One region of the Amycolatopsis sp. ATCC 39116 genome, then DNA from elsewhere that is predicted to be linked to it. Evidence: riboswitches for the same ligand, from Rfam matches in the RefSeq annotation. Region 1 holds a riboswitch; each other region holds the start of a gene.
What was found. A riboswitch is a leader RNA that binds a small molecule or an ion and turns the genes downstream of it on or off. The one in region 1 is predicted to bind thiamine pyrophosphate.
Positions count from the first base shown of each region.

Region 2: another riboswitch for thiamine pyrophosphate. It lies ahead of thiC (phosphomethylpyrimidine synthase ThiC); the one in region 1 lies ahead of AMY39116_RS0335300 (thiamine ABC transporter substrate binding subunit).
Region 3: another riboswitch for thiamine pyrophosphate. It lies ahead of thiO (glycine oxidase ThiO); the one in region 1 lies ahead of AMY39116_RS0335300 (thiamine ABC transporter substrate binding subunit).

Region 1 covers NZ_AFWY03000056.1:36,114-45,322, forward strand. Annotated here, with positions in the region: gene AMY39116_RS0335295 (iron ABC transporter permease) at 1-1,472, opposite strand, end outside; gene AMY39116_RS0335300 (thiamine ABC transporter substrate binding subunit) at 1,469-2,509, opposite strand; TPP riboswitch at 2,532-2,642, opposite strand; gene AMY39116_RS0335305 (4a-hydroxytetrahydrobiopterin dehydratase) at 2,676-2,966, shown strand; gene AMY39116_RS0335310 (hypothetical protein) at 3,031-3,249, shown strand; gene AMY39116_RS48195 (hypothetical protein) at 3,491-4,024, opposite strand; gene AMY39116_RS48200 (hypothetical protein) at 4,008-4,328, shown strand; gene AMY39116_RS47210 (hypothetical protein) at 5,031-5,267, shown strand; gene AMY39116_RS47215 (Pr6Pr family membrane protein) at 5,271-5,726, shown strand; gene ychF (redox-regulated ATPase YchF) at 5,733-6,815, opposite strand; gene AMY39116_RS0335335 (AlkA N-terminal domain-containing protein) at 6,922-8,424, shown strand; gene AMY39116_RS0335340 (methylated-DNA--[protein]-cysteine S-methyltransferase) at 8,446-8,955, shown strand; gene AMY39116_RS0335345 (AAA family ATPase) at 8,959-9,209, opposite strand, start outside.
Region 2 covers NZ_AFWY03000004.1:164,228-173,436, forward strand. Annotated here, with positions in the region: gene AMY39116_RS0306930 (AAA family ATPase) at 1-1,106, shown strand, start outside; gene AMY39116_RS0306935 (LytR C-terminal domain-containing protein) at 1,159-1,830, opposite strand; gene AMY39116_RS0306940 (DUF3263 domain-containing protein) at 1,827-2,144, opposite strand; gene AMY39116_RS0306945 (peptide deformylase) at 2,273-2,827, shown strand; gene AMY39116_RS0306950 (S1C family serine protease) at 2,921-3,835, shown strand; gene AMY39116_RS0306955 (Uma2 family endonuclease) at 3,832-4,383, opposite strand; gene AMY39116_RS0306960 (alpha/beta fold hydrolase) at 4,448-5,170, opposite strand; gene AMY39116_RS0306965 (TetR/AcrR family transcriptional regulator) at 5,252-5,821, shown strand; gene AMY39116_RS0306970 (MFS transporter) at 5,764-6,957, opposite strand; TPP riboswitch at 7,065-7,191, shown strand; gene thiC (phosphomethylpyrimidine synthase ThiC) at 7,184-8,827, shown strand; gene thiD (bifunctional hydroxymethylpyrimidine kinase/phosphomethylpyrimidine kinase) at 8,827-9,209, shown strand, end outside.
Region 3 covers NZ_AFWY03000004.1:175,714-184,922, reverse strand. Annotated here, with positions in the region: gene AMY39116_RS0307050 (DUF3159 domain-containing protein) at 1-374, shown strand, start outside; gene AMY39116_RS0307045 (N-acetylglucosamine kinase) at 480-1,394, opposite strand; gene AMY39116_RS0307040 (SIS domain-containing protein) at 1,391-2,398, opposite strand; gene AMY39116_RS0307035 (GntR family transcriptional regulator) at 2,526-3,254, shown strand; gene AMY39116_RS0307030 (hypothetical protein) at 3,423-4,319, shown strand; gene AMY39116_RS0307025 (alpha/beta hydrolase) at 4,373-5,284, opposite strand; gene AMY39116_RS42340 (hypothetical protein) at 5,277-5,501, opposite strand; gene AMY39116_RS0307015 (TetR/AcrR family transcriptional regulator) at 5,577-6,161, shown strand; gene thiE (thiamine phosphate synthase) at 6,561-7,217, opposite strand; TPP riboswitch at 7,249-7,357, shown strand; gene thiO (glycine oxidase ThiO) at 7,352-8,458, shown strand; gene thiS (sulfur carrier protein ThiS) at 8,458-8,658, shown strand; gene AMY39116_RS0306995 (thiazole synthase) at 8,663-9,209, shown strand, end outside.

The DNA.
Region 1 (9,209 bases):
GCCGCGATCGCGACCGGCAGGGTCGGCGTCTGCGGGCGCGCCAGGAAGCTCGTCGCGCCGAACTCGCCGAGCGCGACGACGTAGCCGAACCCGGCAGCGGCGACGACGGCGCGGAACGCCAGCGGCACGTCGATCTCGCGCCACACCCGCGCCGGGCTCGCGCCGAGGGTGGCCGCGGCCTGGCGCAGGCGGTCGTCGATCGACCGCACCACGGGCAGCACCGTGCGGATCACCAGCGGGATCACCACCAGCGCCTGCGCGAGCGGCACCAGCAGCGGCGACCGGCGCAGGTCGCCGGGCAGCGCGTCGAGCGTGATGAGGTAGCCGAACCCGACGGTCACCGCGGACACGCCGAGCGGCAGCATCAGCGCGGCGTCCATCGACTCGCCGACGCCGCGCGCGAGCCGTCCCGGCGACCGGCGCAACGCGACCAGCAGCACCGACGCCGACACCCCTATGACCATCGCCAGCACCGTCGCGTCGGTCGCGGTGCGCAGCGAGTTCAGCGCCGCGTCCCAGCCGGACACCTGGAGCGTGCCGTCGTTGCCGGTGCTGGACAGCGCCCGGTAACCGGCCAGGCTCCAGCCGTCCGCGGTGGACACCGAGCGCACCAGCAACGCGACGATCGGGGTCAGCAGCAGGCCGAGCACGACCACCGCCGCGCCGACCACGGCCCACTCCCCGCCGACCGGGCGGCGCGCGGTCTCCCGGCGCGACCGCAGCCGCAATGCGCTCTCCCGGCGGCGGCGAGCGGCCGCGCCGAGCAGCAGCGCGCCCAGCACGGCGGCGATCTGCACCAGCGACAGCGCCGCCGCGCCGGTCAGGTCGAGCAGGTTCTCGGTGCGCAGGTAGATCTCGGTCTCCAGCGTGCGGTACCGCGCGCCGCCGAGGATCAGCACCACGCCGAAACTGGTGGCGCAGAACAGGAACACGACGGCGGCCGCGGACGTGATCGCCGGCATCAGCGCGGGCAGCGTCACCGAGCGGAACGCGCGCCAGCGGGACGCGCCCAGCGCGCGGGCGGCGTCCTCGGCCCGCGAGTCCAGCAACGCCCACAGCCCGGCGACCGTGCGGCCGACGACGGCGACGTTGAAGAACGCGTTGGCCAGCACGATGGACAGCCAGCCGCCGTCGGGCCACAGCGCCCGGAACGCCAGGCCCACCACCACGGTGGGCAGGACGAACGGGACGAGCACCAGCGTCCGGACGACCGCCACCCCGGGCAGCCGCACGCGCGCCAGCAGGAACGCGACCGGCAGGCCGGCGACCACGGCGATCAGGGTCGAACCGGCGGCCTGCGCGACCGTGAACCAGGCCAGCCGCCACGTCTCGCCCTCGGCGAGCGCGGCGAGCACCTCGCCGTCGACGAAGCCCAGCCGCAGGATCGCGCCGACCGGCCAGGCGAAGAAGACGACCAGGAACCCGAGCGGCAGCACGGCCAGTGCCGCCAGCCCGAGCCCGGCACGGCTCACTGGCCGAGCAAGGAGCGCCACTGCTCGATCCACCGCTCGCGCCCGGCCTGCACCGTCTCGGCGGGCAGGCTCGCCGGGTTCGGCGGCAGCGGGGCGGCCGTCGTCCACGCCGTGGGCAACGCCACGCCCTCCCGCGCCGGGTAGACGTACATGTTCTCCGCCACTGTGGCCTGGAACTGCTGGGACAGCAGGAAGTCGATCACCTTCTGCGCGTTGGCCGCGTTGGGCGAGCCGGCCAGCACACCGGCGTACTCGACCTGGCGGAAGCAGGTGTCCAGCAGCGCCTTCGTGCGCGGCTTGCCGTCCTCGCCGATCTCCGCGGCGGGCGAGGACGCGTAGGACACCACGATCGGCCGCGGCCCCTTGCCGGAGGAGCCGGAGAAGTCCTGGCCGTAGGCCTCCTCCCAGCCGGCGACGGCACGCATGCCGTTGTCCTTCAGCTGGGTCCAGTAGGCCTGCCAGTTCTGCTCGCCGTAGCGGGCGATGGTGCCGAGCAGGAACGCCAGTCCGGGCGAGCTGGTGGCCGGGTTCTCCACGACCAGCAGGTCCTTGTACTCGGGCTTGACCAGGTCGTCGTAGGTCGCGGGCTCCGGGATGCCGCGCTCGGCGAACCAGGTGGTGTCGATGTTGACGCAGACGTCGCCCACGTCGACGGCGGACAGGCGGTGCTCGGAGTCCACGGCGTAGCGCTGCGGGCCGCGATCGGCCTCGGGGCTGGTGTAGGGCGCGAAGACGCCTTCGGTGAGCGCGCGCGAGGCGAAGGTCGAATCGACGCCGAACGCCGCGTCGCCGATCGGGTTGGCCTTCGTGAGCACCAGGGTGTTGGTGAGCGCGCCCGCGTCGCCCTTCTTCACGACGTTGATCATGATGCCGGTCTGCTGCCGGAAGGCGTCGAGCACCTGCTGCGGCGCGGCGAACGAGTCGTGGGTGACGAGCGTGACCGTGGCCGGGCCGTCCTCCGCGTCGTTGCCGGCCAGCGTGCAGCCCGCGGTCAGGGCGGCGACAAGGCCGACCAGGACGCCCGTGCGGAATCTCATGACCACTCCTCGCTCGTTCCGGCGAGAAAGGTCGGGGCCCTCCCTGCGCCGGCATGATCCGGATCAGGTGCGAACGGTCGCGGGGCGAACCCGCCTCTCAGCCCGGTGGACCCGGACTCCCGTGGCAACCGTGCAGCGTACCCGCCGCCGTACCACCATGGAGCACATGGCGGAACTACTGAGCGAAACCGAGATCTCCGAGGCCCTCAACAAGCTGCCGTACTGGCAGCGCGCGGGCGACGCGCTGGAGCGCACGGCCGAACTCGCCGACTTTCCGCAGGCCATCGCGGTGGTCAACCGCGTCGCCGAGATCGCCGAGGGCGTGAACCACCACCCGGACATGGACATCCGGTGGCGCACCGTGACGTTCCGGTGCAGCACCCATTCGGCGGGCGGGATCACCGCGAAGGACGTGTCGCTCGCCGAACAGATCGACGGCACGATCGACGCGCTGTGATCTAGGCCGGACCGGCAACTTCGCGGCCGGTCCCGTGCGTTGCCCCTGGTGGAGGGAACGCACCATGAGGAAGGTTGTCACGCGACTGGCCGCCGTGGGGGCCGCCGTCGCCTTGTTGCTGGGAGTGCTCGCCGGGACCGCTTCGGCGGTCACGTCCACCGCCGTCGAACCGCCGGGCGAGACGCGCGCGGTGGTGGTCGGGACGCTGGCGTTCGGGTTGATGATCGCCGCGGCGGGGGCCGTGTTCTGGTACACGGCGCGACATCGGGGACCACAGGAGTGATTTCGGTCACGTCGGCCGCCGGTCTGTAACGACAGGGGTGTCGTGGGCGCTGTCACGCGCGGAAGTCCCTGCTCACCCCGAGGTTCGCCGCCATGAACACCACGCCCGCCCTGTCGCCGGCCCAGCGCGCCTGGGTCACCGCTCTGGCCACCGTGATCACCCTGCTCGCCGTTCTCGTGCTCGCCGCGCTGGGCTGAGTTCCAGCAGGTCAAAGGCCCGCCGGTACCCCGGCGGGCCTTTTTCACGCGTAGTTGATCTGTGTCCATGACCACTCGTTGGTGACTTTTCCGTGTCCTATTCGTAATGTCACGGGCGGCCATCCCCCGAACGGCCGAAAAGTCCCCTCCCCGAAAATGGTGATCTTCCGAATGGTGGGTCGACATAGATCCAAAGCGAAATCGCTGAGAGTCCCCCTGGCGATCGGCCTGGCCGCGGCGTTCGTGCTGGGCTTCGCGGTCTGGCTGACCGGCAACTTCAGCAGGCAGGACACGGCCAGCATGGCGGCGCAGATGAAGCCGCTGCCGACGACCTCGGCCCCGACGAGCACGTCGAGCAGCACGACGACGCCGCCACCGCCTCCCCCGCCGGTGACGACGACGCCGCCGGTGGCGCCCCCGCCGGTGACGACGACGCCGCCGGTGGCGCCCCCGCCGTCGACCACTTCGAAGTCGACGCCGAAGTCCACGAAGACGACCCCGAAGACGACGACCAAGGCGGCGAACGCCTGCTCGTCGGTGCTCGAGGGCACATTGCCGCACGTGGCGAAGGTGGGCAACCACATCGCCGCGAAGTTCGGCGTGGACGACATCGGCGGCCGAGCGGGCCGCTCCGGCACGAGCGACCACCCCAGTGGCCTCGCGCTGGACTTCATGGTGGACACGTCCACGGGCAACGCCATCGCCGACTACCTGCTGGCCAACCAGTCCGAGTTCAACGTCAAGTACGTGATCTGGAGGCAGCGCTACAACGACGGCAGCGGCTGGTCGACGATGGAAGACCGCGGCGACGCCACGGCCAACCACTACGACCACGTGCACGTGTCGTTCGAGTCGAGCGGATCGGTGAACGTGACCTGCTGATCGGCGGTTACGGGCTCGACGCCCGCAGTTCACGAGAGAACGCCCAGGCTTCCCCGGCCTGGGCGTTCTCTTGTTCTTTCGGTGGCGCCCAGCCGCCGGCGTCGGGCTCCGCTGGGCCTTGAGCAGGCGCCCTGCCACCTCAGCACGCCCCACCGCTCATGGTCCACCCGCCCTGCGGCACGCGCACCGCCCACCAGCCGGCGCACCGCCCATCGACCCCTAACACCCCCAGAGCCCTCCAGCCCGCCAGCCGGCACACCGCCCACCAGCCCCTGGAACCCCACGGCCCACCGGCCCGCCAGCCGGCACACCATCCACCAGCCCCTGACACCCCGACAGCCCGCCGGCCCGTCAGCCGGCACACCATCCACCAGCCCCTGACACCCCCACGGCCCACTGGCCCGTCAGCTGGCGCACCATCCACCAACCCCTGGAACCCCCACAGCCCACCAGCCCGCCAGCCGACACATCGCCCACGGCTCACCGGCCCGCCGGCCCGCGCACCGCCCACCAGCCCCTGACACCCCCAACGGCTCACCGGCCCGCCAGCCCGCGCACCGCCCACCAGCCCCACGGCCCTCGCGCCGCCCCACCCCACCCCGCCGCGCCCGGAGACCGCGGCCCGGCGCCATGAGCACGCGCTCCGTGGACCCAGGAGCTACTTTCGGTCACCTGATTCCCGCGGCTCGAACGTCCCGGACCGTGTCCCGCTGGTGGCACGGGCTCATCGCGCTCGTCGTGATCGCCTCGCTCGCCGTCCAGCTGGCGCTGATCTTCACCGGCGGTGCCGACGCGAATTCCGGCCAGACCGGGGAGGCGCTCAGCCTCGGGGTCCGCCTGTGGCGGCTCTTCAGCTCCTTCACCATCGAGAGCAACCTGCTCGTGCTCGCCGCCGCTCTGGTGCTCGTGTGGCGCCCCACATTCGACGGCCCGGTCTGACGTGTGGTGCGGCTGGACGCGCTACTGGGGATCCTCATCACCGGGCTGGTGTTCGCGATCGTGCTGGCGCCCCAGGTGCACCTCACCGGAGCCGCCCTGGCCGCGACCGTCGGCTTCCACTACATCTCCCCGTGGGCGACGGTCGCGGCGTGGCTGCTGTTCGGGCCGCGCCCGCGGATCTCGTGGTCGACGGTCGCGGGCGCCTTCGTGTGGCCCTTGGCGTGGCTCGTCTACATCTTCACGCAGGGCGCCTTCACCGACTGGTACCCGTGCCCGTTCCTGGACGTGACGGAACTGGGCCTCGGAGCAGCCATCCGCAACGCGGGGCTCGTCGTGGTGCTCGCCCTGGCGTTCGCGGCACTGTTCAAACTCGCCGACGCCCGGATGCCGGCCCTCCTGCGAGACACGCCGACCCCCGACCACCGGGTGTCGCCCCCGCCGGAGCGATCAGCGCGGTAGGCCGGGTCAGACGTTGAACCTGAACTCCACCACGTCGCCGTCGGCCATGATGTAGTCCTTGCCTTCCATCCGGACCTTGCCGGCGGAGCGCGCGGCGGCCATCGAGCCGGCTTCGACGAGGTCGTCGTAGGACACGACCTCCGCCTTGATGAAGCCCCGCTCGAAGTCCGTGTGGATGACACCCGCGGCCTGGGGCGCGGTGGCGCCCTGCGGGATCGTCCACGCGCGGGACTCCTTCGGGCCCGCCGTGAGGTAGGTCTGCAGCCCGAGCGTGTGGAACCCGGCGCGGGCCAGCGCGTGCAGGCCGGGCTCGGTCTGGCCGACCGACTCCAGCAGCTCGCGCACCGACTCCTCGTCGTCGAGTTCGAGCAGCTCGGCCTCGACCTTCGCGTCCAGGAACACGGCGTCGGCGGGGGCGACCAGCTTCGTCAGCTCCTCGCGCTTCGCCTGGTCGGTCAGCACACCCTCGTCGGCGTTGAAGACGTACAGGAACGGCTTCAGGGTGAGCAGGCTCAGCTCACGCAGCAGCGCGGTGTCGACCTCCTTCTGCGCGGAGAACAATGTCCGTCCGCTGTCGAGGATGTCCTTCGCCTTCTGCGCGGCTTCCAGCGCGGGCCGGTTCTCCTTCTTCGTCCGGGCTTCCTTCTCCAGCCGCGGCAGCGCCTTCTCCAGCGTCTGCAGGTCGGCGAGGATCAGCTCGGTGTTGATCGTCTCGATGTCCGACGACGGGTCCACCCGGCCGTCGACGTGCACCACGTCCGGGTCGTCGAACACGCGGATGACCTGGCAGATCGCGTTGGCCTCACGGATGTTCGCGAGGAACTTGTTGCCGAGGCCGGCACCCTCGGACGCGCCCTTGACGATGCCTGCGATGTCCACAAAGGACACCGTGGCCGGCACGGTGCGGGCGGAGCTGAACATCTCGGCGAGCTTGTCCAGACGCTCGTCGGGCAGCGGCACGACGCCGACGTTCGGCTCGATCGTGGCGAACGGGTAGTTCGCGGCGAGCACGTCGTTGCGGGTCAGCGCGTTGAACAGGGTCGACTTGCCGACGTTGGGCAGGCCGACGATACCGAGGGTCAGACTCACGGCCCGAAGTCTACGGGGCGGGCCCACCACCCGGCCCGGCCGCCCGTTCACGGCCATGTCGGAATTCCGCCAGTCAGGCGCCTGACCTGCTGGCAGGATCGAACCCATGACAGCGATCGCCGCACCGGCCGAGCAGGCGCTCTGGCGCGACAACGAGCGGTGCTACCGCGCCGTCGCCTCGCGCGACGCCCGCTTCGACGGCCAGTTCATCACGGCCGTGCGCACGACCGGCATCTACTGCCGGCCGTCCTGCCCGGCGCTCACCCCGCGGCAGGAGAACGTGCGGTTCTACCCGACCGCCGCCGCGGCGCAGGCCGCCGGCTTCCGCGCCTGCCGCCGCTGCCTGCCCGACGCCGTGCCCGGCTCACCCGAGTGGAACGTGCGCGCCGACCTGGCCGCACGGGCCATGCGACTGATCGCCGACGGGGTCGTCGAGCGCGAGGGCGTGCCCGGCCTGGCCCGCCGCCTCGGCTACTCCGAGCGGCAGCTCGGCCGGGTCCTCACCGCCGAACTCGGCGCGGGACCGCTGGCACTCGCCCGCGCGCACCGGGCGCACTCGGCACGGCTGCTCATCGAGCTGTCCGAGCTGCCGCTGGCCGACGTCGCGTTCGCGGCCGGCTTCGCCAGCGTCCGGCAGTTCAACGACACCATCCGCGAGGTCTTCGCCCGCACCCCGTCGCAGCTGCGCACGGCCGCCGCCGCAGCACGCCGCCGCGCCGGCGCCGCCGAGCCCGAAGCGGGCACGGCCGGGACCAGGCTGTCCCTGCGACTGCCGTTCCGGCCGCCGTTCGACGCCGCCGGGCTCCTCGGCTTCTTCGCCGCCCGGGCCGTGCCCGGTGTGGAGTCCGTCGACGAGCACAGCTATGCCCGCACCCTCCGGCTCCCGCACGGCGCCGCGACGGTGGCGCTGAGGCCGCAGGACGGGCACGTGCGCTGCGGCCTCCGGCTCGCCGACGTCCGCGACCTCGGCGCGGCGGTCACCCGGGCCCGGCGCCTGCTGGACCTGGACGCCGACCCCGAGGCCGTCGCGCGCGTGCTCGCCGCCGACCCGGCACTGGCACCGGCGGTCGCCGCGACCCCGGGCATCCGCGTCCCCGGCGCCGCCGACGGCTTCGAGCTGGTGCTGCGTGCCATGCTCGGCCAGCAGGTCTCAGTCGCCGCGGCGCGCACCGCCGCCGGCCGGCTCACCGCCGCGCTCGGCGAGCCGGTCCCGTGGCAGCCCGACCTCCTGCTGTTCCCCACCGCCGAGGCGGTGGCCGAGCGAGGTCACGAGGTGCTGCGGGGCCCGAAGCGCCGGATCGACGCCATCCTCGCCGCCGCCGCCGCACTCGCCTCCGGTGACGTCGACGTGCACGTCGGACGCGACCCCGCCGAGCTGCGAGCCGAACTCCTCGCCCTCACCGGCATCGGCCCATGGACCGCCGACTACGTGCTGATGCGCGTCCTCGGCGCTCCCGACGTGCTGCTCACCGGCGACCTCGTCCTCCGCAAGGGCGCGGCCGCCCTCGGCATCGCCGACGACATCCCCGCACTCACCGAACGCGCCCAGGCGTGGCGGCCTTGGCGGTCCTACGCCGGCATGTACCTGTGGCGCTCGAGCCAAGCCTGAACCCCGTCAAGGAGAACCGACATGAGCATCGCCCACTGGTCCACGACCGACACCCGGATCGGACCGTTCACCGCCATCGTCGCGAGCGACGGCGCCGTCCTGGCCTCCGGCTGGACCGCCGACCTCGGCGAACTGACTCCCCAGATCTCCCCCTCACTGCGCCCGTCCGAACTCCGCGAGAAGCGCGACCTCGGCGCGGTGAGCACCGCGATCCGCCACTACCACGACGGTGAACTGGACGCGATCGACGACATCCCCGTGCGCCAGCGGTCCGGCGAGTTCCTGCAGCACGCGTGGGACGTGCTGCGCACGGTGCCCGCCGGCAAGCCGGTCACCTACACCGAGTACGCCGCCCTCGCCGGCCGCCCCGCCGCCATCCGTGCCGCGGCCTCGGCCTGCGCCCGCAACGCCGCGGCGCTGTTCGTGCCCTGCCATCGGGTGCTCCGCATCGGTGGCGCGCTGGGCGGCTTCCGCTGGGGCGTGGACGTCAAGCGCTGGCTGCTCGACCACGAAACCCCGTACCGCTCCTGAACTTCACGCCATCTGCAACTCCAAACTCGACCCGGTGCGGGACTTGCGCACCCGCAACCGGGTCGGGATCCGCTGCCGCAGCTCCTCCACGTGGGACACCAGGCCGACCACCCGGCCTCCGGCCCGCAACTCGTCGAGGATGTTCATCACCACGTCGAGGGTTTCGGAGTCGAGCGTCCCGAAGCCCTCGTCGACGAACAACGTGTCCAGCAGCGAGCCGCCGGTCTCCGCCGCGACCACGTCGGCCAGCCCGA
Region 2 (9,209 bases), on a different contig from region 1:
CGGCCGACCTGCTCGACCGCGAGTTGGCCATCCCGCAGCCGGACGCCCGGATCCGCACCGAGCTGCTGCGCGTGCTGCTGCGCGACGTGCCGCTGGAATCCACTGTGGACCTCGGCGGCATCGCCGACCGGACACCGGGTTTCGTGGCCGCGGACCTGCTGGCGCTGCGCCGGGACGCCGCGGTGCGTGCCGCGCTGCGGCAGCGGGACGTCGAGGAGCCGCGCATCTCGCAGCAGGACCTGCTGGACGCCCTGCAGTCGGTTCGCCCGATCTCGATGTCCACTTCGGACAGCCTGGCGACCGGCGGGCTGACGCTGGAGGACGTCGGCGACATGACCGACGTCAAGCAGTCGCTGACGGAGGCGGTCCTGTGGCCGCTGCGGTACCCGGACTCGTTCGCGCGGCTGGGGATCGCGCCGCCGCGCGGGGTGCTGCTGTACGGGCCGCCCGGTGGCGGCAAGACGTTCCTGGTGCGGGCGCTGGCCGGCACCGGCGCGCTCAACGTGTTCGCGGTCAAGGGCGCCGAGCTGCTGGACAAGTGGGTCGGCGAGTCGGAGCGGGCGGTGCGGGAGCTGTTCCGCAAGGCCGCCGACGCCTCGCCGTCGCTGGTGTTCCTGGACGAGATCGACGCGCTCGCGCCGCGCCGCGGCCAGTCCGGTGACTCCGGGGTGTCCGACCGGGTGGTCGCCGCGCTGCTCACCGAGCTGGACGGGGTCGAGCCGATGCGGGACGTGGTCGTGCTCGGCGCGACCAACCGGCCCGAGCTGGTCGACCCGGCCCTGCTGCGGCCCGGGCGGCTGGAGCGGCTGGTGTACGTGCCGCCGCCGGACGCGCAGGCGCGGGCCGACATCCTCCGCGCCACCGCCCGCCACACCCCGCTGGCGTCCGATGTGGACCTGGACGAGGTGGCGGCGAGCCTGGACGGCTACTCGGCGGCGGACTGCGCGGCGCTGATCCGGGAGGCCGCGCTCACCGCGATGCGCGAGTCGCTGGAGGCCGCCGAGGTCACGGCGGCGCACTTGGAGACGGCGCGCAAGGCGGTGCGGCCCTCGCTGGACCCGGCGCAGCTGGCCGCGCTGGAGGCCTACGCGAAGAACCGGGCCTGACACGCGGAAAGGGCGGCCGGTAGCGCCGGCCGCCCTTTCCGGAAACCCGGGTTCAGGAACCCTTGACCTGCGAGCCCTTGTAGTCGTTGGTGACGATCACGATGACACCCGGGCTCGCGTCCTGGATGCCGTCGAACCGCGGCTCGACCTTCATGCCGAACGCGGTGGCCAGCGAGCGCGCCGCGGTCTCCTCGTCCGTGCCCGGCGTGTAGTACACCGTCGTCGTCGGGATGATGCCCTGCGGGTAGTTGCCGACCTCGACGACGTTCCAGCCGTTCGCGCGCAGCTCGTTGGCGGCGCGGGCGGCCAGGCCGTGGATCGTGCTGTTGTTGTAGACCCGCACCGGCACCCACTTGGCGGCGGTCTGGTCGGCGGCCGCTCCGCCGTCGCCCGCGCCAGGGGCGCCCGTCGTGCCGCCCGGCTGGGTCGCCGTGCCACCGGGCCCGCCCGGGGTCGCGGTGTCCGTCGGCTGGCCCGGCGGCGGCGTTTCGGAGGTCGGCGGGACCGGGCTCGGCGGTGTCGGCTCAGTGGGGGTCGCGCCCGTGGTCTCGGTGGGCGCTGTCGTCCCGTCCGTGGCCGTCGGGCTCGGCGCCGCGGTCTGGCCGTTGTCCCCGTCGCCGTTCAGCGCGGTGATGCCGCCGATCACGACCGCCACGAGAGCGACCCCGATCAGCACCACACCGGCCAGGCGCAGCGGGCGGGACAGGCCCTGCAGAAAGTTCATAGCGCTTCGATCCCCAGTCGCCGGGCGACCCGTTTGCGCTGCCGCGCGGAGCGCATCTTGCGCAGCCGCTTCACCAGCATCGGGTCGGCGCGCATCGCTTCCTCTTTGTCGAGGAGCTGGTTGAGCAGCTGGTAGTACCGGGTGGGCGAGAGGCCGAACTCTTCGCGGACGGCCTGTTCCTTGGCCCCCGCGTAGCGCCACCACTGGCGTTCGAACGCCAGCACCTTGAGCTCACGGGGCGTGAGCCCGCCCTCGTCGCCGGTGGGCTCGGGCGACGGCCGGTCGCCTCCGGCCATCGACTCCGCGGCGTCCATCTGACTCCTCAAGTCGCAAACCACACGGTTGTGATCCCGCGGGCGCCATTCAACCACGGGTCGAGGGTCCGGTTGTGGGATCACGGCCCGGCGCGTCACGGCTCGTCCGCTGGGTACGATCGCGGATTGTGACCATCCACCCGATCCGGATCGCCGGCGACCCGGTGCTGCACAACCCCACCCGCGAGGTGGAGAAGTTCGACGACGAGCTGCGCACCCTCACCGACGACATGTTCGAGACCATGTACGCCGCCGAAGGGGTGGGGCTGGCGGCCAACCAGATCGGCGTCGACCTGCGTGTCTTCGTCTACGACTGCCCCGACGACCAGGGTGTGCGGCACAAGGGCCTGGTGGTCAACCCGAAGCTGGAGACCTCCGAGATCCCGGAGACCATGCCCGACCCCGACGACGACTGGGAGGGCTGCCTGTCCGCGCCCGGCGAGTCGTACCCGACCGGGCGGGCGAGCTGGGCCAAGGTCACCGGCTTCGACCTCGACGGCAACCCGATCGAGGTCGAGGGCACCGGGTACTTCGCGCGCTGCCTGCAGCACGAGACCGACCACCTGGACGGCTACATCTACCTGGACCGCCTGGTCGGGCGCCACGCGCGCGACGCGAAGCGCATGCTCAAGCGCAACAAGTGGGGCGTGCCCGGTCTGTCCTGGCTGCCCGGCTCGGAGTGAGCTTTCGCCCTCGGTGAACGGGGCGGCTTCCGCGTGCCCGCGAGCGCACACTGGTTATTGATGTAATCGTGTAATCGCGGGGTGGTGGTGGCGGTGGATGACACCGATGCCCTCGACGCCTACTCACGCTCGGTGAGCACGGTGGCCGCCGAGGTGACGCCGCACGTGGCGAGCGTGCGGCTGTCCCGGGGCAGTGGTTCGGCGGTCGTGTTCGCCGACGACGGGCACCTGGTGACGAACGCGCACGTGGTCGGCGGCGGCACGCACGGCACGGCGACGTACTCGGACGGCACCGAGGCGCGGTTCACGGTGGTCGGCGCGGATCCGTTGTCGGACCTGGCCGTGCTGCGCGCGTCGGAAGCGCCGAGCGCGGCCCGGATGGGCGACGCGGACAAGCTGGTTGTCGGGCAGCTCGTGGTGGCGATCGGCAGCCCGCTCGGGCTCGCCGGTTCGGTGACCGCGGGCGTGGTCAGCGCGCTGGGCCGGTCGCTGCCGGTGCGCACCCGCAGCGCTGGGCGCGTGATCGAGAATGTGATCCAGACCGACGCGGCGCTGAACCCGGGCAACTCGGGCGGCGCACTGGCGGACTCGGCGGGCCGGGTGGTCGGCGTCAACACGGCGGTCGCCGGGTTCGGCCTCGGTCTGGCGGTGCCGATCAACGAGACCACCCGGCGGATCATCGACACGCTGCTGGTGGAGGGCCGGGTGCGGCGCGCGTACCTCGGGGTGGTCGGGGTGCCGGCGCCGTTGCCGGACGAGGTCGCCGAGCACACCGGGCAGCGCGCGGGGCTGCGGATCGTGGAGGTGGTGCGCGGCGGGCCGGCCGAACGGGCGGGGCTGCGGCCGGGCGACCTGGTGCTGACCGTGGGGCGCTCGCGGATCACGGACGCGCAGGACATCCAGCGGCAGCTGTTCGCCGAGGTGATCGGCACGAGGCTGGCCATCACGGTGCTGAGGAACGGCGCGATGGTCGACGTGTTCGCGACGCCGAGCGAGCTGGTGAGTTAGAAGGCCGCGGTCGCGAGCACGAGGTCGAACGGCGCGGGCAGGCGGATCTCCTCGCCGAAGGACACCTGCTCCGAGCGGCGGTAGTGCCCGTCGACGGGATCCGAGAACAGGGTGACCGACGGCTTCGGCTTGGCGTACCGGTCGATCAGGAGGTAGAGGGGCACCGGCGCCTGGGCGTAGGCCCAGAGCTTCTCGACGCAATCCGTGCGGGCGTTCCCTTGGGAGACGATCTCCACCACCAGTTCCGCGGCCTCCGCCGGAACGGGCACGTTGTCCGGGCGCGACAGCAGTTCGTGGTGCGGAACCACGACCAGGCCGGGCACGTAGAGCCGGCTCGCGCCCCGAATGGAGACGCCGAGCTTCTGCACGATGGCCCGGTCCTCCGGGACCGCCCGCACCAAGGCGCGATGGACCGACGCAGCGATCCTGCTGTGCCCGTTGTCGACGAGCGGCGTCAACGTCACCCCTGCCGCGGTGATCTCCGCCCGCCAGCCCTCCGGCACGTCGAGGTTCTGCCACTCGCGAAGCCGGGTCTCCCAGTCGCCCACGTGCCGCAGCCTAGAAGGGCGTTTCCCGTGGTCAACCGCGGTCCGGCACGTCAGTCCGCGGCCTTCAGGCGAGCTTCAGCAGCAGCTCGCTCAGCTCCACCGGCGTCGTGATCATGCAGTCGTGGCCCGTGGGCAGTTCCCAGACCTCCGCGGGCGTTCCGTTGGGCTGCACGGCGGGCACGGGGCGGCGCGAGAAGCCCTCCGGTTTCACCGTGCAGTGGATGTGCGTCCGCGGGATCGCCCGCGTCGCCGGGTTGTCCAGCCGCACCGGTTGCTGCAGGCAGCGCACCGGCTGGTCGGACAGCATCGTGCGCAGCCAGGCGATGTCATCAGGATCCGTGACGCCGAACAGGCCGGCCGGCGGCGGCAGCTCGGGCATCGGCGGGACGCGCCAGCCGCTTTCGGAGGCCAGCGCCAGGTCGATCAGCCCCTGGGTGACGGGCAGGACGTCCGCCGCGGATTCGCCGTCCTCCGGGACCATCGCGTCCAGGTACACCAGCCGCGCGATCCGGTCCGGCAACTCGTTCGCCACCGACGAGATCACCAGCCCGGCGTAGCTGTGCCCGACGAGCACGACGTCGGTGAGGTCCTCCGCGCGGATCAGCCCGGTCACGTCCGCGACATGCGTGTCGAGGCCGACCTCGGGCCCGGCCAGGTGCACCGTGTCGCCGTAGCCGGTCAGCGTCGGCGCGAGCACGCGGTGCCCGGCCGCCTCCAGCAACGGCGTCACCCGCGTCCAGCACTCCCCGGTGTGCCACGCGCCGTGCACCAGCAGGTAGGTCGTCATCGTTCACTCCGATCAGAAACGGGACACTGTCCCGGTTAACATACGGGACAGTGTCCCGCTTAGCTACCACCGGGTGGGAGAATGGACGGCGTGGACGACAGCGCACCCAAGCGGGCCGACGCGCGGCGCAACCAGAAAGCCCTGCTCGACGCGGCGGCCGCGGTCTTCGTCGCGTCCGGGGTGGAGGCGCCGATCCGCGACATCGCGGCCAAGGCGGGCGTCGGGACCGCCACGATCTACCGCCACTTCCCCACCAGGGCGGACCTGATCATCGCGGTCTACCGGCACCAGGTGGAAGCGCTCGCCGAGGCCGGTCCGGCGCTGCTCGCCGCGAGCGCGACGCCGTACGCCGCCCTGGCGGAGTGGCTCGACCGGTTCGTGGACTTCGTGATCACCAAGCAGGGCCTGCCCGCCGTGCTGCAGTCCGACGACCCCTGCTACGACCCGCTGCACTCGTACTTCCTGGAGCGGCTCGTCCCGGTCTGCACACAGCTGCTCGAAGCCGCGTCGGCCGAGATCCGCGACGGCCTCGACGCGTACGAGCTGATGCGCGGCATCGGCGGTCTCTGTGCGGGCGCGAGCAGCAAGCACCCCTACGACGCGCGCCGCCTGGTCGGCATGCTCGTCGCCGGGCTGCGCCGGCCGGACTGAAGAGCTCGGGCGCGGTGGAGAGCCGACACGGCCAGCCCGCCGAGCACGCCGGCCGCCCCCAGCAGCGGCAACGCGCCCAGCGCGGCACCGGCCGACAACGCGCGCCCGCCCAGCCACGCGCCCGCGCTGATGCCCAGGTTGAAGATCGACGTGTAGACCGCGACCGCCAGCGTCGGCGCTCCGGCGGCGGCCACCACCACCCGCGTCTGCAACCCGGGGACCAGCGCGAACGCCACCGCGCCCAGTGCGAACACGCCGACTACCGCCCCGGCTCGCACCGAAGCGATCGCCGCGAAGGGGACCATCGCCGCCGCCAGCACCGAGATGAGCGCCCGCAGCGAAGCCCACGGCCACCGGTCCGCGAGCCGCCCACCGGCCAGGTTCCCGCACAGCGCCCCGGCGCCGAACACCATGAGCAGCACGACCACCCCGCCGGGCGGGAAGATCCGGCCGAGGATCGGCGACAGGTAGGTGTAGGCCACGAAGAACCCGGTCTCCGTCACCAGCGTCACCGCCAGCAGCACCAGCACCGGCCGCGTCACCAGCGCCCGCAGCTCCGGTCCCAGCCGCGGCGGTTCCGCGGTCCGGGCGGCGGGCACCAGCAGCGCCACCGCCGCCATCGCGGCCAGCGCCACGGCCGCCAGCAACCAGAACGACGTCCGCCACCCGTACGCCTCACCCGCGAGGGTGCCCAGCGGCGCGCCGAGGACGGTCGCCAGGTTCAGCCCGGTCGACACGAACGCGATGGCCCACCCGCGCTTCGACGGGTGGACCATCGACGCGGCCAGCACGAGCGCGATCGCGAAGAACGTGCTGTGCGTCAGCGCGGTGACGACCCGCGCGGCCAGCAGCACGCCGAACCCGGTCGCGCTCGCCGCGAGCGCGTTGCCCGCCGCGAACACCGCGACCAGCCCGAGCAGCGCCGCCTTGCGCGGCACCCGCAGGGTCGCGGCGGTCACGAGCGGACCGCCGATGGTCACCGTCAGCGCGTACCCGGCCACGAGCAGGCCGGCCGAGGGCACCGGCACCCGCAGGTCGGCCGACAACGCGGGCAGCAGTCCGATCACGAGCGTCTCCGCCGTGACGACCACGAAGAGACAGGCGCCGAGCGCGATCAGCGCGGCCGTGGTTCGCATGATCGTCAACCTAGGGGCTGACACCGGTGTGAAACTCCAGCGCGGGTGAGCGGTCTCACCGTCGTGCTCTTGAGGTCTGCCGCGCGACGTGGCATGGTCGGACGGACAACCGAACACGCGGGAGCTCGCGCCTTGGCGGGCTGAGAGGGCGGCTGGTGTCCGTTGGGACCCGGCGCCGCCGACCGCTGAACCTGACCGGGTAATGCCGGCGTAGGGAGTATTTCTAGTGACGACGCTGGAAAACGGCAAGAACGTCGCGCCGACCGTGACCACCGGGCCGATCACCGGATCCCGGAAGGTCTACCACCACACCGAAAACGGGCTGAAGGTCCCGGCCCGCCGCATCGAGCTGACCAACGGCGACCACTTCGACGTCTACGACACCTCCGGCCCGTACACCGACCCCGACGTCACGATCGACGTCCACAGTGGACTGGCGCCGCTGCGTGCCGACTGGATCGCGAACCGGGAGCACAACACGCAGCTGGGCTTCGCCAAGGCCGGCGTGATCACCCGCGAGATGGAGTTCATCGCCGCGCGCGAGCGGGTCACGCCCGAGTTCGTGCGCGACGAGGTCGCCGCGGGCCGGGCGGTCATCCCGGTCAACCGCAACCACCCGGAGAGCGAGCCCGCGATCATCGGGAAGAACTTCCTGGTGAAGGTCAACGCGAACATGGGCAACTCGGCCGTGTGGTCGTCGGTCGAGGAGGAGGTCGACAAGATGGTGTGGGCGACCCGCTGGGGCGCCGACACGATCATGGACCTGTCCACCGGCAAGCGCATCCACGAAACGCGCGAGTGGATCATGCGCAACTCCCCGGTGCCGGTCGGCACGGTGCCGATCTACCAGGCCCTGGAGAAGGTGGACGGCGATCCGGCCAAGCTGTCCTGGGAGGTCTACCGGGACACCGTGATCGAGCAGTGCGAGCAGGGCGTGGACTACATGACCGTGCACGCCGGCGTGCTGCTGCGCTACATCCCGCTGACCGCGAACCGGGTGACCGGCATCGTCTCCCGCGGCGGTTCGATCATGGCCGCGTGGTGCCTGGCGCACCACAAGGAGTCGTTCCTGTACACGCACTTCGAGGAGCTGTGCGAGATCCTGCGCGCCTACGACGTGACGTTCTCGCTCGGCGACGGCCTGCGCCCCGGCTCGATCGCGGACGCCAACGACCGCGCCCAGTTCGCGGAGCTGGAGACGCTCGGCGAACTCACGCACATCGCGCGCGCCCACGACGTCCAGGTGATGATCGAAGGCCCCGGCCACGTGCCGATGCACAAGATCAAGGAGAACGTGGAGCTGGAGGAACGGCTCTGCGGCGAGGCCCCGTTCTACACGCTCGGTCCACTCACGACGGACATCGCGCCTGCCTACGACCACATCACCTCCGCCATCGGCGCGGCGCAGATCGGCTGGTACGGCACGGCGATGCTGTGCTACGTGACGCCGAAGGAGCACCTGGGCCTGCCCAACCGGGACGACGTGAAGGCGGGCGTGATCGCGTACAAGATCGCCGCGCACGCCGCTGACCTCGCCAAGGGCCACCAGTACGCCCAGGACTGGGACGACGAGCTGTCCAAGGCCCGCTTCGAGTTCCGCTGGACCGACCAGTTCAACCTCTCGCTCGACCCGGACACCGCGCGCTCGTTCCACGACGAGACACTGCCCGCCGAGCCCGCCAAGACGGCGCACTTCTGCTCGATGTGCGGGCCGAAGTTCTGCTCCATGCGGATCACCCAGGACGTCCGCAAGTACGCCGAGGAGCACGGGCTGTCCACTGTGGATGCGATCGAGGCCGGGATGCAGGAGAAGTCGGCCGAGTTCGCCGAGAACGGCAAGCAGGTCTACCTCCCGGTGGTCCAGCCGTAATGAGCGTCACCCCGAAGACCGCGCTGACCATCGCCGGGAGCGATTCCGGCGGTGGGGCGGGGATCCAGGCCGACCTGCGGGCGTTCTTCGCCTGCGGGGTGCACGGGATGACCGCGATCACCGCGGTCACCGTGCAGAACTCCGTCGGTGTGCAGGGCTTCACCGAGATCCCGCCGGACGTCGTGTCGGCGCAGATCAAGGCCGTTGCCGGGGACATGGGCGTGGACGCGGCCAAGACCGGCATGCTGGCGACGGCGGAGATCATCACCGCCGTCGCCAAGACGCTCGACGAGGTCCACATCGGACGCAACGCGGACGTGCCGTTCGTGGTGGACCCGGTGGCGGCGTCGATGCACGGGGACGCGCTGCTGCGTGAGGAGGC
Region 3 (9,209 bases), on a different contig from region 1:
TCTTCCTGATCCAGGTGCTGTCCAACGTGGCCAGTGCGTTGCTGTGGGTGACCAGTGTGGTCGTCCGGTGGCCGCTCCTGGGGGTCGTGGTCGGGTTGCTGCTCGGCCAGAAGACCCGCTGGCGCAAGGATCCCGACCTGCTGCGCGCTTACTCGCGGGCGAGTCTGGTGTGGTCGTTGCAGTACGTGCTGCGCGTGGTCGTCTACCTGCCGCTGTGGTGGGCGGGCGAGCTGGTCGCGCTGGGCGTCGCGCGCACGGTGATGACCTGGCCGCTGCAGGCGCTGACGATCGCGGTGAGCGGCTGGGTGCTGTACCGGACGCTGCCGAAGGAGCACCCGGGGCTGCGCGTCGTGCCGGAGTCCGGGCGCGAGTAAGAGCCCCCGGCGAGGGGGAGGTCCGGGGGCCGCCCACACCGTACGACGGGCGGCGGGCCCGGCACTCGTGCTCCGCGCACGAAAAACGCCCGGATCTTTGGTCGGTCAGCCCGGACGGCGCGCCGCGGCCTCCCCGAACGCCTCGACCGCGGCCAGCCAGGCCGCACCGAGTACACCGTCCGAACTGGTGCGGACCTCGAGCCCGGCCAGCTTCGCCCGCACCCGCTCGCCGACCCTGGTGCCGTCGCCGAGGACGCTGCCGACCAGCACCACCGGGGTGTCCTCGTCCGGCTCGCGGGTCGCCAGCGCGGTCGCGACCAGCAGGTCGGCGGCGCGCTCGACGATGTCGGTCGCGGCCGGGTCGTCGACCGCGACCAGCGGCGCGAACCGGGCGAGGCGGACCGGCGGCTCGGCGTTGGCGACCGTGATCAGCCGCCGCCACGCGTACTTCCGGTCGGTCGCGTCGACCCCGGCCTCGGCCAGCACCGCGGTGGCCAGCGGGCCGAGGTCGCCGTCGCGGCCCAGCGCGGCCAGCGTGGCGCGCACGGCCTCCCGGCCCAGCCAGAACCCGGAGCCCTCGTCGCCCAGCAGCCAGCCGTAGCCGCCCTCGGTGGCGACCATGCGGCGCTTGCGAATCCGGCCCGCGATCGAGCCGGTGCCCGCGATCAGCACGGTCCCGTCGGGCGCGTCGGTGGCGGCGGCGAACGCGACCTCCGCGTCGGTCAGCACCACCACGCGGTCCAGGCCCAGGTCGCGCCAGGTGCGCTCGAACAGGGCCGCGACCGCCGGGTCGGTCAGCTTCGCGGTGCCGGCCATGCCGACGACGCAAGCGCTTGCCCGGCCGGGGACTTCGGTGGCCGCGCGGATCGCCGCCGCCAGGTTGGCGACCGCCTCCGCGGGCGGGTGCGAGTTCGGGTTGGCGCCGCCCGCGCGCCCGGCACCGAGCACCGTGCCGTCCGCGGCGACCGCCAGCGCACGCGTGGACGTGCCACCCGCGTCGACCCCGAGGACGAACTTCATCGCGTCCTGGTCACCTTGTTCAGCCCGCGCGGGCGGTCCGGGTCGAAGCCGCGGGCCAGCGCCAGCCCGAGCGCGATCCGCTGCACCGGCAGCACCTCCAGCACTGGCGCGAGTTCCTCGGCCACGGACGGTACCGGGATGCGGACCGCGGCGGGCACCTCGCCCGCCGACGACCCGAGCGCCAGCACGTCGGCGCCGCGCCCGGCCACCGCGGTGAGCACGTCGCGCAGGGCGGCTCCGCCCCGCCCGGCGCCGGTGATCGCCAGCACCGCGGTCTCCTCGTCGACGGCCGCGACCGGCCCGTGCAGCAGGTCCGCGCCGCTGTACGCGCGGGCGGCGAGGTAGCTGGTCTCGGCGAGCTTGAGCGCGGACTCCAGCGCGGTCGCATAGGAGTAGCCGCGACCGGTGGTGATGATCCGGTCGACGAAGCGGTACCGGTCCACGGCGCGCTGCACGTCGACCTCCAGCGCCTGCCGCGCCAGCGGTTCGATCTCGGCCGCGGCGGACGAGTCGCCGCCCCGGACGGCGTCGATGAGCAGGTACAACGCGAGCAGCGTCGCGGAGTACGTCTTGGTGGCGGCCACCGCTGTCTCGGTGCCGGCGCCGATGTCGACGGCCAGTTCGGCGGCGCCGCCCAGCGGCGAGGCCGGGGTGTTGGTGACCGCGACGGTCAGCGCGCCCTGCTTGCGGGCGGTCTGGGTGAACTCCAGCAGGTCGGGCGAGCCGCCGCTCTGGCTGACCGACACCAGCAGCACGTCCCGCAGGTCGGGGCGCGCGCCGTAGAGGGTCACCGTGGAGGGCGAGACGAGCCCGGCCGGCAGCCCGAGCAGGACCTCGATGAGGTACTTCGCGTACAGCGCCGCGTGGTCGCTGGAGCCGCGCGCGGCCAGCAGGGCGAATCGCGGCGGGCGCCGGGAGATGGCGGCGGCGACGTCGGCGATCTCCCCGCGGCGGGCCACCAGGCCGCCCAGAACGGCGGGCTGTTCGGCGATTTCCGCGGCCATGTGCTGTCCGGGGTTGCTCATGCTGGATCCCTTCGGAGGTCTAGACCAATGCTACCCCGGGCGCGGTTCCATCCGGAAAGGGTAGTTTCATCCTGCGCCGGAGGCGCGGTTCGAGGAGGAGTCGGTCATGTTGGAGTCAGCCACGCGCGGTCAGCGCGAACCGAAGTACTGGGCGTTGAAGCAGCATCTGCTCGACCTGCTGGAGACGATGCCGCCGGGTTCGCCGATTCCCACCGAACGCTCGCTGGCCACCGAGTTCGCGGTCTCCCGCACCACGGTGCGGCAGGCCCTGGCGGACCTCACCGCCGAGGGCAGGCTGCACCGGGTGCAGGGCAAGGGCACGTTCGCCGCCGAGCCGAAGCTCGCGCAGCGGCTGCAGCTGTCGTCCTACACGGAGGACATGCGGGCGAAGGGTCGCGAGCCGTCGTCGAAGCTGCTGGAGGTCGAGGAGCTGACGGCCGAGCCCGAGCTGGCGAAGCTGCTCGGCATCCGCAACGGCGCGAAGGTGCTGCGGATGCGCCGTCTCCGGCTGGCCGACGGCGAGCCGATGGCGCTGGAGACCACGCACCTGCCGCTCGGCCGGTTCCGCGGCCTGCGCAAACACGTGTCGGCGGGCGGTTCCCTGTACGCGGTGTTGCGCGAGCACTACGGCGTGGAGATGGACAGCGCCGAGGAGACGATCGAGACCGCGCTGGCCGGGCCGCAGGAGGCGGATCTGCTCGGCGCCGACGTCGGCACCCCGATGCTCCTGCTGTCGCGGCATTCGTTCGCCGCGGACGGCAAACCGGTCGAATTCGTGCGGTCCATCTACCGCGGTGACCGGTACAAGTTCGTGACCACGCTGCGGCGCCCGTAACTCCCCAAGATCCCTTGCGTTGTCAAGGGATCGTTAAGCCCGTCGTGTCCACTGTGGACGTTGAGAGTGGCCTGCGTCACCTTCCGGCAACGCTGGGAGCATCTCAATCGACAAACACGTTGGACACGATGGGGTTAACACGAGAGGGAGAGCGAACACACCGCGATCATGACCGAGGAGAAGGAAGAGAGCGCCGAGAAGAAGTCCGGGCTGTCTCCGGCGCAGGTGGTGGCGTCGGCGCTGGCCGCGGTGACGGCTGCTTTCCTGGGCTCCACGCTGGGGGTGGCGGGCACGGTCATCGGCGCCGGTGTCGCGAGCATCGTGACGACCGTGGGTGGCGAGATCTATCTGCGCTCGCTGCGCAGCACGCGGGCGGCCGCGCGCAAGACGGCCGAGCTGCTGGCCGTGGCCGAGACCCGGCAGCAGACGAAGGTCGTGCCGCCCGCGGTCGCGCCGCGGTCGACGCACCCGTTGATCAGGCACCAGCAGAACGGGGCCGCGCAGCGAAGACCGGCCACGCAGCTGACCGAGATGCCGACGAGGGTCGTGCACCCGATCACGCCACCGCTGTCCGGCGCGACGCGCCGGATGCCGATGGCCGGGCAGGGCGGTTCCGGGGGCGGCGAGAAGACGGTGTTCATCCCGAAGCCGGTGGACCAGCCGGTCGAGGAGGAGGCGCCGCCCGCCGCCGCGAAACCCTGGTGGAAGAGCCGGTGGACGCTCGCGGTCGCGACCAGTGTGGTGGCGTTCGTGGTCGGGATGCTGGCGATCACCGGCTTCGAGGCGGCGACCGGGAGCACCGTGTCCGGCGGCACCGGGACGACGCTGGGCCGGGTGGTCGGCGGTTCCGGCGGCGCCGAGACGACGACCACGCAGGTCACGACGGTCACCGAGAGCTCGACGAGCGAGGACGAGCGGGCGCCGGCGAGCACGAGCAGCGCGCCGACGACGTCGTCCAGCGCCGAGGAGACCGAGTCCCCCGTGACGACGACGCCGAGCACCAGCGTCCAGGAAACGCCGTCCGCCGCGTCCGAAACGGCGACCACGGCACCGAGCAGTCCTTGATCCGAAACCGGCCACAGGCCCTTCGCGAGTTTTCGCGAAGGGCCTGTTTCGTGTCAGCCGGCGAGCAGGACGGCCAGTTCGCGCGGGTCCTCGGGGCCGAGGTGGGGCGCGTCCAGGTCGCGCACGTCGAACCGGTTGCGCGGGGTCGCTTCGTCGGCCTCCCGGATCATCCGGTCCTGCAGCGCGAGGGGGATGGCCCGGTCCCGCGTGCAGCGCAGGTAGGTGCGCGGCACCCGGCCCCACGTCGCCGGGTCGCCGCGCGCGTCACCGGTGGTCAGGGCCCACGATTCGTCGGGCTCCATCGCGTTCAGGGCGGCGCGGAACGTGCTGTCCGCGTAGTCCGCGGCGAGTGCGGCCTTCGCCGCCGCGAGGAACGCGGGGTCCGCCGACCGCCAGTTCGTCCGCGCCACGCCGCTGGCCTGCGGATCCCCGATGCCGGGAATGGCGGGCAGGAGCGAGCCGGCCGCTTCCGGGGCCAGGAAGCAGTCGAGAACGCTGCGCAGGCGGACGCAGCAGAAGGCGGACAGGTAGACCAGCCGGGCGACGAGGCCGGGGACCTGGTTGGCGACGCCGGTGATCGTCGCGCCGCCGAGGCTGTGGCCGACGAGGACCACCGGGCCAAGCGCCGCCGCCCGGCGGACCACGGCGGTGACGTGCGCGACGGTGTCGGCCAGGGTGATCCCCGCGAGCGGTGACGGTTCGGCCGCGAAGACGGCCAGGTCCTGCGGGGTCTGGTAGCTGACCGGGAAGTGTCCCCGCGGACCGTGGCCGGGGAGGTCGACGGCCAGGGCTCGGTGGCCGGCGAGGGTCAGTTCGGCGACCACCGGGGCGAAGGAGCCCGCGTTGCCGTTGGCGCCGTGGACGAGCACGAAGACCGGGTCCGCCGTGATTGCCTTCGGTGGGGTGCAGCCCGCGGCCGCGAGCGCGGTCGTGCCGAGGAAGGCCCGGCGGCCGAGTTCACGCACGGCCGGTCGCCCTGCTGGTTCGGGTGAGTGCGCAGATCAGCAGGATCGCGCCGACGGTGCCGGCCACGTAGTCGAACCAGCCGGGCAAGCCGGCGGCCCGGAGCAGGCCGGCGACGCCGAACGTGGTGTTCCACAGGGCGTCCGTGACGGCCGAGCCGAAGCCCTGGACGAACAGGAGCGTGCCCACGATCCAGCGGGCTTTCTGGGCGTTGGTCATGGCCCCTCCGTTTCCGATGCGACTGCATCGAAACCGTAGCACGATCCGATGCGCTCGCATCGGTACAGTGGCGACATGCCCAGGAAGATCGACCACGACGACCGGCGGCGGCAGATCGCGGACGCCGTGTGCGCGTTGATCAGCCGCCGCGGGCTGGAGGGCGTGAGCCTGCGCGAGGTGGCCGGTGAGGCGGGCGTGTCGATGGGCGCGGTCCAGCGGTGCTTCAGCACCAAGGAGGACATGCTGGTCTTCGCGCAGGAGCACGTGAACCGGCGGATCAGCGAGCGGGCGCAGGCCAGGATCGGCGGTTCCGCGTCACCGGTGACGATGCTCGCGGAGACGCTGACGGCGATGCTCGCGGCCGACGACCCGGTGGAGGCGCGGGTGTGGATGGCGTTCACCGCGCAGTCGGCGGTCGACCCCGCGCTGGCGGAGGTGCAGCGCGGCCACTACGCCGGGCTGGCGGAGTTGCTCGCCGTGTTGTTGCGGGCCGCGCAGGACGCCGGCGAGGTGCGGGCCGGCGTGGATGTCCCGGCGGAGGCGGAGACGCTCATCGCCCTCGCGGATGGCCTCACGGTGCAGATCCTGCTCGGCCGCCGCGCGGCGGAGTCGGCTCGCGCGATGCTGCACGAGCGGCTCGACCGCCTGCGGGTGGCTTGAGAGCCTCCCGCCGGTCTGGGGCCTCCGGTCTGGCTTGACCGCGGCGGAACCACACTCGGCTGCCGCTCGGGCGAGCCAGGGCCGACGAAGGCCCGTGTCAGTCCAGCTGTGCCCGCAGCGGGCGAGTGGCTGCAGCCGGGTCCTCGGTCTCGGTGATCGTGCCTGCCGTGGGCGCCTCGGGCGACCAGTCGAGATGTGTCCGCGGCGCGGGTGGCGGTGATGGCGCGAGCCACGATCCGTGAGGCGGCCGCCGCCAGCTCCTCGGGCAGCCGGTCGCGTGACGGCCGCTGGCTCGCCCGTGTCTGGGCCAGAGAGCCGCGCGCGGGTGGCGGTGAGGGCGCGGCCGTTCGCCAGCGCGTGCGGTCGGGAGCCCGGGGTTCCAGCGTCGAGCTGCCCGGCTCAGTCCAGCTGCGCCCGCAGCGCACGAGCGGCCGCAGCCGGATCCTCGGCCTCCGTGATCGCCCGCACCACCACGATCCGCGTCGCGCCCGCCGCCAGCACTTCCGGCAGCCGCTCGGCGTCGATGCCTCCGATGGCGAACCACGGGCGCGCCGTGCCGAGCGCCGCGGTCGAGCGCACCAAGTCCAGGCCCGGCGCGGGGCGGCCGGGCTTTGTCGGCGTCGGCCAGCAGGGGCCGGTGCAGAAGTAGTCCACACCTTCTTCCACAGCCGCGGCCTCGGCCTGTGGACGGTCGTGCGTCGAGCGGCCGATCACCGGCTCGTCGCCGATCACCCGCCGCGCCAGCGGCACCGGCAGGTCGTCCTGCCCCAGGTGCAGCACGTCGGCGTCGACGGCCGCCGCGATGTCCGCCCGGTCGTTCACCGCCAGCAGCGCCCCGTGCCGCGCGCACGCCTCCGCCAGGATCTCCAGCGCGGCCAGCTCCTGACGGGCCTCCAGCGGCGCCCCGTCCCGCTTGTCCCGCAACTGGATGATGTCCACGCCGCCGGCCAGTGCGGCGTCGGCGAACTCGGCCAGGTCCGGCCGGTCCCCGGTGCACAGGTAGAGCCGCGCCGCGTCGAGGCGTTTCCTGATCTCGTCACCACTGAGCCCTGGCATGGCCTGAACCCTATCTCGCACGTTAGGGTGGAGGTGTCCGCACGGGAGCCCGAGCCACGGGCTGAGAGGGAGCTGCCAGCGCTCCGACCGTGGAACCTGATCCGGATCATGCCGGCGCAGGGAGCGTGATTCTCATGAGCAACCAGCACGTGGCCGTCGTCGGCGGCGGGGTCATCGGCCTGTCCGTGGCCTGGCGCGCCGCGGCGGCCGGGCACCGCGTCACCGTCGTCGACCCCGCGCCCGGCCGCGGCGCGTCCTGGGTCGCCGGCGGCATGCTGGCCCCCGTCACCGAGGCCTGGCCCGGCGAGGAGGACTCCCTCGCTCTCGGCGAGGAGTCCCTCAGGCGCTGGCCCACGTTCGCGCAAGCGCTTGCGGCAGACGGCGGCGACCCGGGGCTGTCCCGGGCCGGCACGATCGTCGTGGCACTGGACCGGGCCGACGCCGACCAGCTGGACATCCTCGCCGGCTACCTGCGGTCGGTCGGCCGCGAGGTCGAGCAGGTCACCGGCCGCAGGCTGCGCTCGCTCGAACCCGGGCTCGGCGCGGTGCGCGGCGGCCTGCTCGTGCCCGGCGACCTGGCGGTCGACAACCGAAAGCTGCTCCGCGCCCTCGAAGCCGCCGCGCTCGAGCACGGCGCCGAGTTCACCGGCGACGAGGCGGTGGCTGTCGAGCCCGGCCGCGTCCGCACGGCCCACTGCGAGGTCCGGTGCGACGTCGTTGTCGTCGCCGCCGGCGCGCACAGCGCCCGGCTGCACCCGGTGCTCGCGCGAGGTGTCCGTCCGCTCAAGGGCGAGATCCTCCGCCTGCGCGCGCGGCGCACGAGCCTGCCACCGCCCACGCGCACGGTGCGCGCCGTCGTCGAGGGGCGACCGGTGTACCTCGTGCCGCGCGAAGGCGGCGAGCTGGTCCTCGGCGCGACGCAGTACGAGGCCGGTTTCGACGACACCGTGAGCGCCCGCGGCGTGCGTGAGCTGCTCGAAGGCGCCGAGCGGATCTTCCCCAGCGTCGACGAGTACGAGCTGATCGAAACCGCGGCCGGGCTGCGCGCGGCCAGCACCGACACGCTCCCGTTCATCGGTGACCTCGGCGACGGCGTCCTCGCCGCGACCGGTCACCACCGCAACGGTCTGCTCATGGCGCCGGTGACCGCCGACGCCGTCGTGGCTTGGCTGGCCGGGGAGAAACCGCCCGAGGAGGCGCTCGCGGCGGACCCGGCCCGGCTCGGAACAGGAGGGGTCTGATGGAAGTGCAGGTCAACGGGCAGTGGCGGGAGGTCCCCGACGACGCGACGGTGACCGACGTGCTCAAGGCGGTCGACGCGCCCGAGCGCGGCGTCGCGGTCGCCCTCAACGGCGAGGTCGTGCGCCGCGGCGAGTGGACGGCCAGGACCGTCCCCGCGGGCGCGCGGCTGGAGATCCTGACGGCGGTGCAAGGTGGGTGAGGTCATGTTCGACGGCGACCAGCTCGTGATCGGCGAGCACAAGCTCGGGTCACGGCTGATCATCGGAACCGGTGGCGCGGCGAACCTGTCGGTGCTGGAACGGGCGCTCGTCGCGTCCGGCACCGAGCTGACGACGGTCGCGCTGCGCCGCGCGGACGCCGAGGGCGGTTCTGGCGTGCTCGACTTGCTGCGCCGCCTCGGCATCCGGCTCCTGCCGAACACCGCGGGCTGCCGCAGCGCCGCGGAGGCCGTGCTGACCGCGCGCCTGGCCCGCGAGGCGCTGGAGACCGACCTGATCAAGCTCGAGGTGCACGCCGACGACCGGACGCTGCTGCCCGACCCGGTCGAGACGCTCGACGCGGCCGAGCAGCTCGTCGCCGACGGCTTCACCGTGTTCGCCTACACGAACGACGACCCGGTGCTCGCGCTGCGGCTGGAGGAGGCCGGGTGCGCCGCGGTGATGCCGCTGGGCGCGCCGATCGGCACCGGGCTGGGCATCCGCAACCCGCACAACATCGAGCTGATCGTGGCCCGCGCGGGCGTGCCGATCA